Regions from separate parts of the Streptomyces sp. NPDC059454 genome, predicted to be linked through region 1. Evidence: predicted binding sites of a transcription regulator. Region 1 holds the regulator's gene; the other holds the start of a gene.
The links. Region 1 encodes HspR, which represses chaperone genes until heat shock. Its sites were predicted from a motif close to TTGAGNNNNNNNNNCTCAA; they were not measured.
Positions count from the first base shown of each region.

Region 2: lon (endopeptidase La) is a predicted target of HspR. The motif match lies at 3,950-3,968, and genes of this name have one in related genera.

Region 1 covers NZ_JBHYVC010000001.1:188,578-195,896, reverse strand. The annotation lists gene dnaK (molecular chaperone DnaK) at 1-1,335, shown strand, start outside; gene grpE (nucleotide exchange factor GrpE) at 1,332-2,000, shown strand; gene dnaJ (molecular chaperone DnaJ) at 2,037-3,218, shown strand; gene ACFXAE_RS00930 (heat shock protein transcriptional repressor HspR) at 3,224-3,673, shown strand; gene ACFXAE_RS00925 (sugar ABC transporter substrate-binding protein) at 3,951-5,057, shown strand; gene ACFXAE_RS00920 (LuxR C-terminal-related transcriptional regulator) at 5,186-6,217, shown strand; gene ACFXAE_RS00915 (helix-turn-helix transcriptional regulator) at 6,180-7,172, opposite strand; gene ACFXAE_RS00910 (helix-turn-helix transcriptional regulator) at 7,196-7,319, opposite strand, start outside.
Region 2 covers NZ_JBHYVC010000009.1:29,625-36,943, forward strand. The annotation lists gene ACFXAE_RS08865 (multifunctional oxoglutarate decarboxylase/oxoglutarate dehydrogenase thiamine pyrophosphate-binding subunit/dihydrolipoyllysine-residue succinyltransferase subunit) at 1-883, opposite strand, end outside; gene ACFXAE_RS08870 (ATP-binding protein) at 1,175-2,287, opposite strand; gene ACFXAE_RS08875 (response regulator transcription factor) at 2,284-3,024, opposite strand; gene ACFXAE_RS08880 (spermidine synthase) at 3,150-3,839, opposite strand; gene lon (endopeptidase La) at 3,991-6,405, shown strand; gene ACFXAE_RS08890 (lysozyme) at 6,475-7,299, opposite strand.

The sequences.
Region 1 (7,319 bases):
GGCGGTACCTTCGACGTCTCCCTGCTGGAGATCGGCGACGGTGTCGTCGAGGTGAAGGCCACCAACGGTGACAACAACCTCGGTGGTGACGACTGGGACCAGCGCGTCGTCGACTACCTGGTCAAGCAGTTCCAGTCCGGCCACGGCGTGGACCTCGGCAAGGACAAGATGGCCCTCCAGCGCCTGCGCGAGGCCGCCGAGAAGGCCAAGATCGAGCTGTCCTCGTCCACCGAGACCTCGATCAACCTCCCCTACATCACCGCCTCCGCCGAGGGTCCCCTGCACCTCGACGAGAAGCTGACCCGCGCCCAGTTCCAGCAGCTGACCGCGGACCTGCTCGAGCGCTGCAAGACGCCGTTCCACAACGTCATCAAGGACGCCGGCATCCAGCTCAGCGAGATCGACCACGTCGTTCTCGTCGGTGGCTCCACCCGCATGCCTGCCGTCGCCGAGCTCGTCAAGGAGATGACCGGCGGCAAGGAGGCCAACAAGGGCGTCAACCCGGACGAGGTCGTCTCGATCGGTGCCGCGCTCCAGGCCGGTGTGCTCAAGGGCGAGGTCAAGGACGTCCTGCTGCTCGACGTCACCCCGCTGTCCCTCGGCATCGAGACCAAGGGCGGCATCATGACCAAGCTGATCGAGCGCAACACCACGATCCCGACGAAGCGCTCCGAGATCTTCACCACGGCCGAGGACAACCAGCCGTCGGTGCAGATCCAGGTCTACCAGGGCGAGCGCGAGATCGCGGCGTACAACAAGAAGCTCGGCATGTTCGAGCTGACCGGTCTGCCCCCGGCGCCGCGCGGCGTCCCGCAGATCGAGGTCTCCTTCGACATCGACGCCAACGGCATCATGCACGTGACCGCGAAGGACCTGGGCACGGGCAAGGAGCAGAAGATGACCGTCACCGGCGGCTCCTCGCTGCCGAAGGACGAGGTCGACCGGATGCGCCAGGAGGCCGAGAAGTACGCGGAGGAGGACCACGCCCGCCGCGAGGCCGCCGAGTCCCGCAACCAGGGCGAGCAGCTCGTCTACCAGACCGAGAAGTTCCTCAGCGACAACGCGGACAAGGTCCCCGGTGACGTCAAGACCGAGGTCGAGACCGCCGTCGCCGAGCTGAAGGAGAAGCTCAAGGGCGAGGACTCCGCCGAGATCCGCACCGCCACGGAGAAGGTCGCGGCCGTCTCCCAGAAGCTGGGCCAGGCCATGTACGCCGACGCCGGGGCCGGCCAGGCGGCCGGCGGCGCGTCCGCGGGTGCCGGTGAGGGCAAGGCCGACGACGACGTCGTCGACGCGGAGATCGTCGACGAGGACCGCAAGGACGGTGCGGCGTGACCGAGGAGACCCCGGGCTTCGACGAGCAGTCGCAGCAGCCCGACGTCCCCTCCGAGGAAGCCGAGCCGAAGGCCGCCGCCCAGCCCTCCGCGGAGGAGGCGGCGGCCCCGGCCGGGGACACGGGCCAGGAAGCGGCACTGGTGGCCCAGCTGGACCAGGCGCGCACGGCGCTCAGCGAGCGCACGGCGGACCTCCAGCGCCTCCAGGCCGAGTTCCAGAACTACCGGCGCCGGGTCGAGCGCGACCGGATCGCGGTGAAGGAGATCGCCGTCGCGAACCTCCTGAGCGAGCTGCTTCCCGTGCTCGACGACGTCGGCCGCGCGCGGGAACACGGCGAACTGGTCGGCGGCTTCAAGTCCGTCGCGGAGTCGCTGGAGACGATCATCGCCAAGATGGGCCTCCAGCAGTTCGGCAAGGAGGGCGAGCCCTTCGACCCGACGATCCACGAGGCACTGATGCACAGCTACGCGCCGGACGTCACCGAGACGACGTGCGTGGCGATCCTGCAGCCGGGGTACCGCATCGGCGAGCGCACCATCCGCCCCGCGCGGGTGGCCGTCGCCGAGCCGCAGCCCGGCGCGCAGACGGCTTCGCCGGCCGAGGAGAGCACCGAGGCGCAGGCCGACTCGGAGAACAAGGAGAGCGGTGGCCCGGACGAGGGCTGACGCGGGAGTCGACGCAGGGAAGGAGGGACGTCGGGGATGAGCACCAAGGACTTCATCGAGAAGGACTTCTACAAGGTCCTCGGCGTCCCCAAGGACGCCACCGAGGCCGAGATCAAGAAGGCGTACCGGAAGCTCGCCCGCGAGTTCCACCCGGACGCCAACAAGGGCAACGCCAAGGCGGAGGAGCGGTTCAAGGAGATCTCCGAGGCGAACGACGTCCTCGGCGACCCCAAGAAGCGCAAGGAGTACGACGAGGCGCGCGCGCTCTTCGGCAACGGCGGTTTCCGTCCGGGGCCGGGCGCGGGCGGCGGCTCCTTCAACTTCGACCTGGGTGACCTCTTCGGGGGTCAGGCCGGCGGTCAGCAGTCGGGCGGCGGCTTCGGCGGCGGCGGCCTCGGTGACGTCTTCGGGGGCCTGTTCAACCGCGGCGGCGCGGGGACCACGCGTACCCAGCCGCGGCGCGGCCAGGACATCGAGTCCGAGGTGACGCTCAGCTTCACCGAGGCGATCGAGGGCGCGACCGTCCCGCTGCGGATGTCGTCGCAGGCGCCCTGCAAGGCCTGTTCGGGCACCGGCGACAAGAACGGCACACCGCGCGTGTGCACGACCTGCGTCGGCACCGGCCAGGTGGCGCGGGGCTCGGGCGGCGGCTTCTCGCTCACCGACCCCTGCCCCGACTGCAAGGGCCGCGGTCTGATCGCGGAGGAGGCCTGCGAGATCTGCAAGGGCAGCGGCCGGGCCAAGTCCTCACGGACCATGCAGGTGCGCATCCCCGCGGGCGTCAGCGACGGCCAGCGGATCCGGCTGCGCGGCAAGGGCGCGCCGGGCGAGCGCGGCGGCCCCGCCGGCGATCTGTACGTCGTCGTGCACGTCGGCGCCCACCCGGTGTTCGGCCGCAAGGACGACAACCTCACCGTCACGGTCCCGGTGACGTATCCCGAGGCCGTGCTCGGCGGCGAGGTCCGGGTCCCGACGCTGGGCGGTCCGCCGGTCACGCTGAAGCTGCCGCCGGGCACGCCCAACGGGCTCACCATGCGGGCCCGGGGCAAGGGCGCGGTCCGCAAGGACGGCACCCGCGGTGATCTGCTGGTCACCGTGGAGGTGAGTGTTCCCAAGGACGTGTCGGGGAAGGCTCGTGACGCGCTGGAGGCGTATCGCGAGGCGACCGCGGACGAGGATCCGCGGGCGGAGCTGTTCCAGGCCGCGAAGGGAGCTTGATCTGGATGGACGGCCGTCGACGCAATCCGTACGAACTGACCCAGGAGACCCCGGTCTACGTCATTTCGGTGGCGGCCCAGCTCTCCGGTCTGCACCCGCAGACGCTGCGCCAGTACGACCGGCTGGGTCTCGTGTCGCCGGACCGCACGGCCGGCCGGGGCCGCCGTTACTCGGCCCGTGACATCGAACTGCTCCGTCAGGTGCAGCAGCTGTCGCAGGACGAGGGCATCAACCTGGCCGGAATCAAGCGCATCATCGAACTGGAGAACCAGGTCGCCGCTCTCCAGGCCCGCGTGGCCGAACTGGAGGGTGCCCTCGACGGGGCGGCCGCGGCGATGCGTCAGCGCGAGGCCGCGGTGCACGCCTCGTACCGCCGTGACCTGGTGCCGTACCAGGAAGTGCAGCAGACCAGCGCGCTGGTGGTGTGGCGGCCCAAGCGGCAGCAGTCGGACTGAGGCGCGGGTGTGAAGCGCCGCGGGAGGCCCGGAGGTCGAGTGAACCTCCGGGCCTCCCGGCGTATGTACGGACACGTGTGTGATTATGGTATGGCTGCGTGTCCAGATGATCCTCGCCGGATGTCCGCAGGTCTCTCACGAGTTCAGCGCACCGCGCTGTGTCCATCTCGTTAAGCGGCCGGCCTTGACGCCGGCGGGGGCTGAAGCGTTGGCTTTTCAGTCACATGGGCCGCACAGCTGTGCCCACGTCCGAAACGCACCTGAAGTGAGCCCTCGCATGCGTCGTATCGCCATATCCGTGGCCGCCACCTCCATGTCCGTCATGCTCGCCGGATGCGGCGTGCTCAACGCGACGGGGAGCAGCGACGACGCGAGCCCGAGCAAGGGCGACGACATCACCATCGGGCTGCTGCTCCCGGAGAAGGCCAACACCCGGTACGAGCAGTTCGACTACCCCATCTTCAAGACGAAGGTGGAGTCGCTCACCAACAAGAAGGGCACCGTCGAGTACGCCAACGCCGAGGCGGACGCCGACAAGCAGGCGAGCCAGATGCAGGAGATGGTCGACGACCAGGTCGACGCCATCGTGCTGGACGCGGTCGACGCGCACGCCATCGCGGACAGCGTGCAGAAGGCCAAGGACGCGGGCATCCCCGTCATCGCCTACGACCGTCTCGCCGAGGGCCCGATCGACGCGTACATCTCCTTCGACAACGCGCTGGTCGGCGAGGTGCAGGGCCGCTCCCTGCTGGAGTCCCTCGGGGACGACCTCGCCATCACCGACAAGATCGTGATGATGAACGGCTCGTCGACCGACCCCAACGCCAAGCAGTTCAAGGCGGGCGCGCTCTCCGAGCTCAAGGGCAAGGTGACGATCTCCAAGTCCTATGACACCAAGGACTGGAAGCCGGAGAACGCCCAGGCCAACATGGTCGAGGCGATCAACGCGATCGGCGCGGACAACATCGAGGCGGTCTACTCCGCCAACGACGGCATGGCGGGCGGCATCGTCAAGGCGCTGAAGGCCGCCGGCGTGACCGAGATGCCCCCGATCACCGGCCAGGACGCCGAACTCGCGGCGGTGCAGCGGATCCTCGCCGACGAGCAGTACATGAGCGTGTACAAGTCCTACCCGGACGAGGCCGAGAACGCCGCGGAGATGGCCGTGGCGAAGGTCCAGGGCAAGGACATCCAGTTCGACGCGCTGACCCGCGACCGGGTGGACAGCCCCACGGCCAAGGACATCCCGGCGCAGCTCGTGCCCGTGATCGCGCTGACGAAGGACAACATCGAGGACACCGTGGTCGCCGACGGGATCTACGACGTCTCGGACATCTGCACCGCGGAGTTCGCGGCGGCCTGCGAGGCGGTCAAGCTGAAGTAGCCGCCCGTCGGTATTCGGCCACCCGCCGGTCCTCCGACCGGCGCCGGGCCCTGACCGTGTTGCACAGCCGGTTTTGGCCGCGCATAGTTGCGCTGCGGAAAGTGGCTGAACCGGGGGTGGGATGGGCGATGGCCGGGCACGGGGCGGACGGGCATCCACACGGTGCTGACCGACTGTGCGAGGCCGGGGATCGCGTGTATTCCCGGGCCGTACGGCGCGGACGGCTGCCGCGCCGGGACGCGGAGCCGGTGCCCTGCCTGCTGGAACTGGCCCTGCTGCACCCCGATCCCGACGACATGGACTGGCTCGTCCCCACCGCCCCGCAGGAGGTCATGACCCGGCTGCTGCGCGGGATGTACGACGAGGTGAGCGCGAGCCAGCGCCGGGTCGGCTCGGCCGTCGAGGCCTTCGAGCGGTACGCCGGCCTGGGCCGCCAGGTGCCCGCCGCGCCGTCGGCGGCGGAGGGCCCGGCGATCCGGGTGCTGGACGGGCTGGCCCGCATCCAGGCCGCGATGGACGAGGCGACACAGGCGTGCACCACCGAGGTGCTCACCGTCCAGCCGGGCGGCATCCGGCGCGAGGCGGAGCTGTCGGAGGGCCTGCACCGGGCGACGACGCTGCGCGGCCGGGGCGTGCGCATGCGGGACCTGTACACGCACGTCGCCCGGCACGGGCACGGGCTGCTCAGCTATCTGGAGCTGATGGGCGACGCGGTGGAGGCGCGCACGCTGGACGAGGTGATCGAGCGGCTGATCCTCTTCGACCGCACGGTCGCCTTCATCCCCGCCAACGCCGAGCGCACCATGGCGCTGGAGCTGCGCCACCCGGCGCTCGTGGAGTACCTGGGCACGGTCTTCGACCGGCTGTGGCGGCTCGCCATCCCGCTCACCGCCCCGCTGCCCGACACCGGCATCGAGGGCATCTCGCACCGGGAGCAGTCCATCGCGGCCCTGCTCTCGGAGGGCCACCAGGACGCGGTGATCGCGGAACGCCTGGGCATCAGCGTCCGGACCTGCCGGGCCCACATCGCCCGCCTGTCGGAGACGCTGGGCGCTGCCAGCCGTACGCAGCTGGGCGTCCGGATCGCCCAGGCCGGCCTGGACGGGGCCCGGGGGCCGGCGGTCATTCGGCCCGGTCGAGAATCCCGGACCGTCCGATGAGATAGCCCAGCTGCGCCCGGCTCTGACTGCCCAGCATCGCGGCGAGTTTGGCGATGTGGACGCGTGCGGTGCGGATGTTCATGCCGAGGCAGTCGGCTATGACGGCGTCGGTGTGGCCTTCGACGAGGAAGCGGGCGATGGCGCGCTGACGGGCGGTGACGCCGTTGAGGGACGCCGGCTGGACGGCCCGGGGGTGCATGGGGGTGGCCAGTCGCCAGAAGCGGTCGAACACGTTGACCAGGTAGGTGATGACGGCCGGGTGGCGGATCTCCAGCGCGACGCTGCGCTGTCCGTCCGCGTCACCGGGAATGTAGGCGACGGCCCGGCCGATGACGATCAGACGGCCGGGGACCTCGTCCAGGGTGCGTGCCTCGGCGTCGCCGTTCAATTGCTCGTAACGGGCGACGACCAGAGGTATGTGGCGCTGGGTGTGCGGGTAGAGGACGCGGATCCGGCCGCCGCGGTCGAGGAAATCCTGGTCGCGGACCAGGGCGGCGGCCTGAGCCGCTCGCGCGCCCTCGGAGGTGTGGTAGTTGCTGTGAGGCTGCATGCAGAGGAGCTCCCCCGTCCCTTCCGCCAGTGCCTCGACGATGGCGCCGTTGATCCGCTCCGAGCCGTTGAGGACCCGGAACGTCGGGGTGTGCGTCTCCACGGGAGGTTCACCCGTCCGCATGAGCGACTGGAAGGCCTCGGCCAGCCGTACTTCGCGCCGCCGCTCCGCCGCGATGCGTTCGCCGGAGAATCGCAGCAGCCGGTGCAGGGCGACCGCCGGCGCGACGGGCACCAGCCGTCCGGGGTGGTCGAGGGAAGGGTGGAGCAGCCCGGAGTCGAGCACACAGGGGGTCTCGTGGGCCTCCTTGGCGGGCACGAGGCCTTCACGCAGTGCCCGGGCGTACAGCTCGGCACCCGCGTCGCACAGGTCCTCGGTTTCGTGGTGGTGCGCACATGCGGTCACGCGGGGCTCGTACCTCCTCGGCTTCACAGTTCCTGCTTGAGGATTCCCGACTGCGCGATCAGATAGCCGAGCTGGGCGCGGCTGCCGCTTCCGAGGGCGGAGGCGAGCTTGGCTATGTGGGCGCGGCAGGTGCGTACGTTCATCCCC
Region 2 (7,319 bases), on a different contig from region 1:
CGGTGAAGTCGTCCATCGTCAGCTTGTTGTCGCGGGCGCGACGGACGATGTCCTCGTAGGCCTGCCAGAACTCGAAGAAGTTCAGCGTCTCGGCCTTCTTGATGGCTGCGACGACCAGCTGGCGGTCGCCGTTGGGCTTCACCAGGTCGATGGCCAGACCGAGGTTGACGTGTTCCGGCTTCACCAGGGTCGGCTTGCCGTCCACCCGCGCGAACGAGTGGTTCATCGCCGGCATGGCCTTGATGGCCTGCACCATCGCGTAGCCGATGAGGTGCGTGAAGGAGATCTTCCCGCCCCGGGCCCGCTTGAGGTGGTTGTTGATGACGATGCGGTTGTCGAACAGCAGCTTCACCGGGACCGCGCGCACGGACGTGGCCGTGGGCAGCTCCAGCGAGGCGTCCATGTTCTTCGCCACGGCGGCGGACGGACCGCGCAGGGTGACCTGCTCGGGGCCGGTCCCGGCCCCGCTCGCGGGCTCCGCCTTCGGCTTCGCGGCGGCCGGCTTGGCGGCGGGCGCGGCGGCCTGCGCCGGAGCGGCGGGAGCCTGGGCGGCCGGCTGAGCGGCGGCAGCGGCCTGCGCGGGCGCGGCGGCCTTCGCAGGAGCGGGAGCCTGGGCCGGGGCGGCCGGCTGCGCCGTACTGGTGGAGGTTCCCGCGGCCCCCGCGGCCGCGGTACCCGCCGGAGCCGAGGTCGCAGGCGCGCCCGGCTTGTAGTCGGCGAAGAAGTCCCACCAGGCTCGGTCCACCGAGTTCGGGTCCTGGAGGTACTGCTGGTAGATCTCGTCGACGAGCCATTCGTTGGCACCGAAGGCCGCAGCGGGGTTCTTACCCGCTTGGTCGGTGTCGGTCGAGATGCTCGAGTTACTGGGGGACTGTGGCGACACGGCGTCAACCGCCCTCTTCCGCTTCGCAAGATGATGGACAGCGGAAATAAAGGCTACGCCCCTAAGAGCGAGAAGGTCAGGCCGGGCCCGTCCATCGTCGCGTAAGTCACATCGCGGCAGGTGTTTCGACGCGGGAAATGGCGGGAAACAACCCTGGTTTTGATTCTTCGGGCCGCTTCGGAGATCGCTCGGACGGGCCCGGACGCGCAGCTCGCGCGGGCCTCTGCCTGATCACGCGTGTCCGTCAGCGCGAACATGGATGGATCTTGCGGCTCCGCTTCGAACTTTACGTCAACTTGGTACGGATGACGCTCCCGGAAGAGTGATGAGAATCCGGCAGCCCCGCTCGGATTCGGCCACTCCGATCCGGCCGCCGTGCAGATCGACGGCCCAGCGGGCGATCGCCAGGCCGAGACCGGTGCCGCCGTCGCTGCCCGGACCGTGCGGCCGGTTGACGTTGCCCCGGTTGAACCGCTCGAAGACGCGGTGCCACTCGGTGCGCGGAATGCCGGGCCCCTCGTCCAGTACCTCCAGCTCCAGCGAGTCCGGCCGGTCCCCGCGCCGCGCCCGGACCGTCACCCGGCCGTGCGGCGGGCTGTGCTTGACCGCGTTGTCGATGAGGTTGGCGACGACCTGGTGGATGCGCTCGGGGTCGGCGTGCGCGACGAGCTCCGGCGGCGACACGTCGAGGTGCAGATGGACGTCCGTACGGGTGTGGCTGCCCGATCCGGAGGCCATGCCCGCGCGGGCCGAGGCGACCATGTTGGCCTCCTTCAGCACGCCGGACAGGTACGGCCACACCTCGAACCGCCGCTTCTTCAGCGGCACCACGCCGTTGTCCAGGCGGGACAGGTCGAGGAGCGTCTCCACGAGGCGTCCCAGCCGCTCGGTCTGCTTCAGGGCCGTGCGCATCGTCTCGGGATCGGCCTGCGTGACGCCGTCGACGATGTTCTCCAGCACCGCGCGCAGGCCCGCGATGGGCGTGCGCAGCTCGTGCGAGACGTTGGCGACCAGTTCCTTGCGCTGGCGGTCCTGGGCCTCCAGCTCGTCGGCCATGACGTTGATCGTCCGGGCCAGGTCGCCCAGCTCGTCCCAGCGGTTCTCGCGCACCCGGCGGGTGTAGTCGCCGTGCGAGATGGAACGGGCCACGGCGTTCATGTCGTCCAGCGGCGCGGTGAGCGAGTGCGCCACGAACTGCGTGATCAGCAGCGTGGCGATCATCGAGAAGACCGTGATGAAGCGCAGCTCCGTCTTGGTGTGCACGGCGATCACCGACAGACCGGTGGTGATCAGGACCGACACGACGACCAGCGCACCCAGCTTGGTCTTGATCGAGAACGGGCGTACACCGCCCCAGGGCTGCCGCGCCCCGGGGTTTCTGCGTCCGGCCGGACCGTCGCTCATGGCGTCGGCGTCTCCAGGGCGTAGCCCACGCCGTGCACGGTGCGGATGCGCTCGGCGCCGATCTTCCGGCGCAGCGCCTTGATGTGGCTGTCGACCGTGCGGGTGCCGGAGGCGTCCGCCCAGTCCCACACCTCGGCCAGCAGCTGCTCACGGGAGAGCACCGCGCGGGGGGTGTTCGCCAGGCACACCAGGAGGTCGAACTCGGTGGGCGTCAGGTGGACGTCCTCGCTGCGCACCCGCACCCTGCGCTGCGCGTGGTCGATCTCCAGTTCGCCCAGGCGCAGGATGCCGCTGCGCGGGGTCGTCGCCGCGAGGGCCGCCCGCTCCATGCGGCGCAGCAGTACGTGCACGCGCGCCGCCAGCTCCCGCATGGAGAAGGGCTTCGTCATGTAGTCGTCGGCGCCGACGCCCAGCCCGACCAGCATGTCGGTCTCGTCGTCACGCGCGGTGAGCATCATCACCGGCACCGGCCGCTGGGCCTGCACGCGCCGGCAGACCTCCAGACCGTCGAAGCCCGGCAGCATGATGTCGAGGATCAGCAGGTCGGGCTGCCAGGCCTCCGCCGTGTCCACCGCGGACGGGCCGTCGCCCGCCGTTTGCACCAGGAATCCCTCGGCGCGCAGGCGCGTCGCGATGGCGTCCACGATCGTCGCGTCGTCCTCGACCACCAGGACCCGGCGCTGGGCGCCGGGGGTGGTCGTGGCCGTGCCGTTGTGGGAGGTGTGTGTCTGCTCCATCGCCCGCCCCTGAGGTGTGCTTTTTCCGGAATCCGTGGGGTGATCCGTCGTCTGCGCATCACTGCGATTGACGCTTGAATGATCCGCGTCAGGGCAGCAGCGTACGGGGAGTCACCGTGCCTTTGCTATCCAGGGCGGACGCCGATGTGCACGACGTCCGGAACGCCCCGGGCAACGGGGATCTCTTCGGTACGCACCTGTCGGAACCCGGCATTCCGCAAGGTTCCCTCGAATTCCGGGGACGGCTTCGCCGACCACACGGCGAGTACCCCGCCCGCCCTCAACACCCTTGCGCAGGCAGCCAGTCCGGCCGCCGAGTAGAGCCCGTCGTTGTCCTCGGTGACGGTCCAGCCGGGGCCGTTGTCGATGTCGAGGCAGAGCGCGTCGAACGTGTCCGATGTCTCATTGACGTAACGGACGAGGTCCGTCTCGACGATCTCCGTGCGCGGGTCGGCGAGGGCCTTTACGGAGAGCCGGGACAGCGGCCCCGCGCGGTGCCACTCGATGATCGCCGGTTCGCGTTCCACCACGGCGATCCGGCCCCAGCGGGGCTGCCCGGCGGCGTGTGCGAGCGAGAAGCCGACCCCGAGGCCGCCGATCAGGACGTGCGGGTCCGCCGTGCGCGCGTCGAGGGCGGTCAGGGCGGCGTCGACGAGGCGCCGCTCCGAACGGCCGTCGGAGGTGTCCATCAGGAAGCAGCCGTTGGCGATGATCTGCAGCAGGTCACCGTGCCTGCGCAGCACGACCTCGCCGTACGGGCCCTCGCGGCGGTCCAGGACTTCGGGGGGTTCGGGAATGTCGTACGGGGTGGACATGCGTTCATCCTGGCAGCTTCGTTTTCGCGGCGGTCAGGGGCTTCGGGGCCCCGGGGCGGTGATCGCTCAGAGCGAACGCGGCTTCGGGAACATTCGGTGGCTCACAAGCATTGAGTCGGCATAACTCAACTTGACTGCCGAAGGGGAGATCATGGCTGCTGAGTCCACACCGCTCGCCCTGCCCGTGCTGCCGCTCGACGACGAGGTCGTGCTGCCCGGGATGGTGGTTCCGCTGGACCTGAGCGATTCCGAGGTGCGCGCCGCGGTGGAGGCCGCCCAGGCCGCCGCCGGAACGGCGTCGGGAAAGCCCAAGGTGCTGCTGGTGCCACGCGTCGACGGGACCTACGCCGCCACCGGCGTGCTGGGCACGATCGAGCAGGTCGGCAGGCTGGCCGACGGCGATCCGGGCGCCCTGATCCGCGGCCGGGGCCGCGTGCGGATCGGCGCCGGGACCACCGGGCCGGGCGCGGCGCTGTGGGTGGAGGGCACCCGCATCGACGAGACGGTGCCGGAACCGCTGCCGGGGCAGGTCACCGAACTGGTCAAGGAGTACAAGGCGCTCGCCACCGCCTGGCTGCGCAAGCGCGGCGCCTGGCAGGTCGTCGACCGGGTCCAGGCCATCGACGACGTCTCCGCGCTCGCCGACAACTCCGGCTACTCGCCGTTCCTGACCACCGAGCAGAAGGTCGCCCTGCTGGAGACCACCGACCCGGTGGCCCGGCTGAAGCTCGCCACCCAGCAGCTGCGCGACCACCTCGCCGAGCAGGACGTCGCCGAGACCATCGCCAAGGACGTCCAGGAGGGCGTCGACAAGCAGCAGCGCGAGTTCCTGCTGCGCCGCCAGCTCGAAGCCGTCCGCAAGGAACTGCGGGAACTCAACGGCGAGCAGGGGGGTGAGGAGTCCGACGACTACCGGGCCCGCGTCGAGGGCGCCGACCTGCCGGAGAAGGTCCGCGAGGCCGCGCTCAAGGAGGTCGACAAGCTGGAGCGCTCCTCCGACCAGTCGCCCGAGGGCTCCTGGATCCGCACCTGGCTCGACACGGTCCTGGAGATGCCGTGGAACGAGCGCACCGAGGACGCCTACGACATCCAGGGCGCCCAGGCCGTGCTGGACGCCGAGCACGCGGGCCTGGCGGACGTGAAGGAGCGGATCACCGAGTACCTGGCGGTGCGCAAGCGGCGCAGCGACCGGGGTCTGGGCGTCGTCGGCGGACGACGCGGGGGTGCCGTACTGGCCCTCGTGGGCCCGCCCGGCGTCGGCAAGACCAGCCTCGGTGAGTCCGTCGCCCACGCGATGGGCCGGAAGTTCGTCCGCGTCGCCCTCGGTGGCGTCCGCGACGAGGCCGAGATCCGCGGCCACCGCCGTACGTACGTCGGCGCGCTGCCCGGCCGGATCGTGCGGGCGATCAAGGAGGCCGGGTCGATGAACCCGGTCGTGCTCCTCGACGAGATCGACAAGGTGGGGTCGGACTTCCGCGGCGACCCGGCCGCGGCCCTGCTCGAAGTCCTCGACCCGGCGCAGAACCACACCTTCCGGGACCACTACCTGGAGGTCGAGCTCGACCTGTCCGACGTCGTGTTCCTCGCCACGGCCAACGTCCTCGAAGCCATCCCGGAGGCCCTGCTCGACCGCATGGAGCTGGTCCGTCTCGACGGCTACACCGAGGACGAGAAGGTCGTCATCGCCCGCGACCACCTGCTCCCGCGCCAGCTCGAGCGCGCCGGGCTGGACAAGGACGAGGTCACGATCGACGAGGGCGCCCTGCGCAAGCTGGCCGGCGAGTACACGCGCGAGGCCGGCGTGCGCACCCTGGAGCGGTCCGTCGCGCGGCTGCTGCGCAAGATCGCGGCCCAGCACGAACTGGGGGAGCGGGAGCTTCCGCTCACCGTGACGGATGCCGACCTGCGGGACCTGATCGGCCGGCCGCACCACGTGCCCGAGTCCGCCCAGGACCCGGCCGAGCGCCGCACCGCCGTCCCCGGTGTCGCCACCGGGCTCGCGGTGACCGGCGCCGGCGGGGACGTCCTCTACGTGGAGGCGTCCCTGGCCGACCCGGAGACGGGCGCGGCGGGGCTGACCCTGACCGGCCAGCTGGGCGACGTGATGAAGGAGTCCGCGCAGATCGCGCTGAGCTTCCTGCGCAGCCACGGGGCCGAGCTGGAGCTGCCGGTGGGCGACCTGAAGGACCGGGGCGCGCACATCCACTTCCCGGCGGGCGCGGTGCCCAAGGACGGCCCGAGCGCGGGCGTCACGATGACCACCGCGCTGGCCTCGCTGCTCTCCGGCCGGCTGGTCCGCACGGACGTGGCGATGACCGGTGAGGTCTCGCTGACCGGGCGGGTGCTGCCGATCGGCGGGGTGAAGCAGAAGCTGCTCGCCGCGCACCGCGCGGGGATCACCACCGTGATCATCCCCAAGCGCAACGAGCCCGACCTGGACGACGTCCCGGCGGAGGTGCTGGACAAGCTCGACGTCCACGCCGTCACCGACGTCCGCCAGGTCCTGGAACTGGCGCTGTCGCCGGCCACCCACGGCGCGGCGTCCGAGGTTCCGGTCGCCGCGTGACGGAGGTGATCGGATGAGGGAGGGCCCGGGTCCCGTGAGGGCCCGGGCCTTCACCTCGTTCGGGGCCGGTCAGCCCAGCGCGAAGGTCCGCACCCGGTCCAGGGTGCCGTTGAAGAGGTCGTGGTCGCCGACGGTCGGCCCGGTCGAGGTGTACTGCCACATCGTGTACGTGCCCCAGCCGGCGGGCAGTTCGCCCACGGTGGAGGCGTACCGGGCGATCCACAGCGGAGTGGTGGCGGCGAAACCGGCGTAGTTGCCGGTGCACTGCTTCCACCAGCTGGTGGCCGTGTAGAGGACGGCGTTCCGGCCGGTGCGGTACCGGTACTGGTCCAGGAAGTCGCGGATCCAGCTCACCATCGCGCTCTGCGACTTGCCGTAGCAGGCGTCGCCGTACGGGTTCCACTCGATGTCGAGCACGCCCGGCAGGGTCCGTCCGTCCGCGGACCAGCCGCCGCCGCGGTCGACGAAGTAGTCGGCCTGGGCGGCGCCGCTCGCCGTGTCGGGCGTGCCGAAGTGGTAGGCGCCGCGGACCATGCCGACGTCGTAGGAGCCGTCGTACTGCTGGGGGTGGTACGGGTTGGTGTAGTACGTCCCCTCCGTGGCCTTGGCGTAGGCCCAGCGGACGCCGCTGTTCCACAGGGTCGTCCAGGCGACGTCACCCTGGTGGCTGGAGACGTCCACGCCCTCCGTCCGGGTGGTGCGGACGGTGGGGAGTCCGCCGCGGCCGTCGTGGGCGAGCACGCCCATGCCCATGTGGGCGGAGCCGCGCGGAGGGGCACTGGGAGCGGATTCGGCCGCGACGGCCGGGCGGGGGAGGGAGAGCACCGCGAGCAGGACCGCGCCGGCGGTCGCGAGCGCGCGTATGCGGGGGAGGCCGGATCTGTGCACAGGCATGACGCATCTCCGAAAGGTCG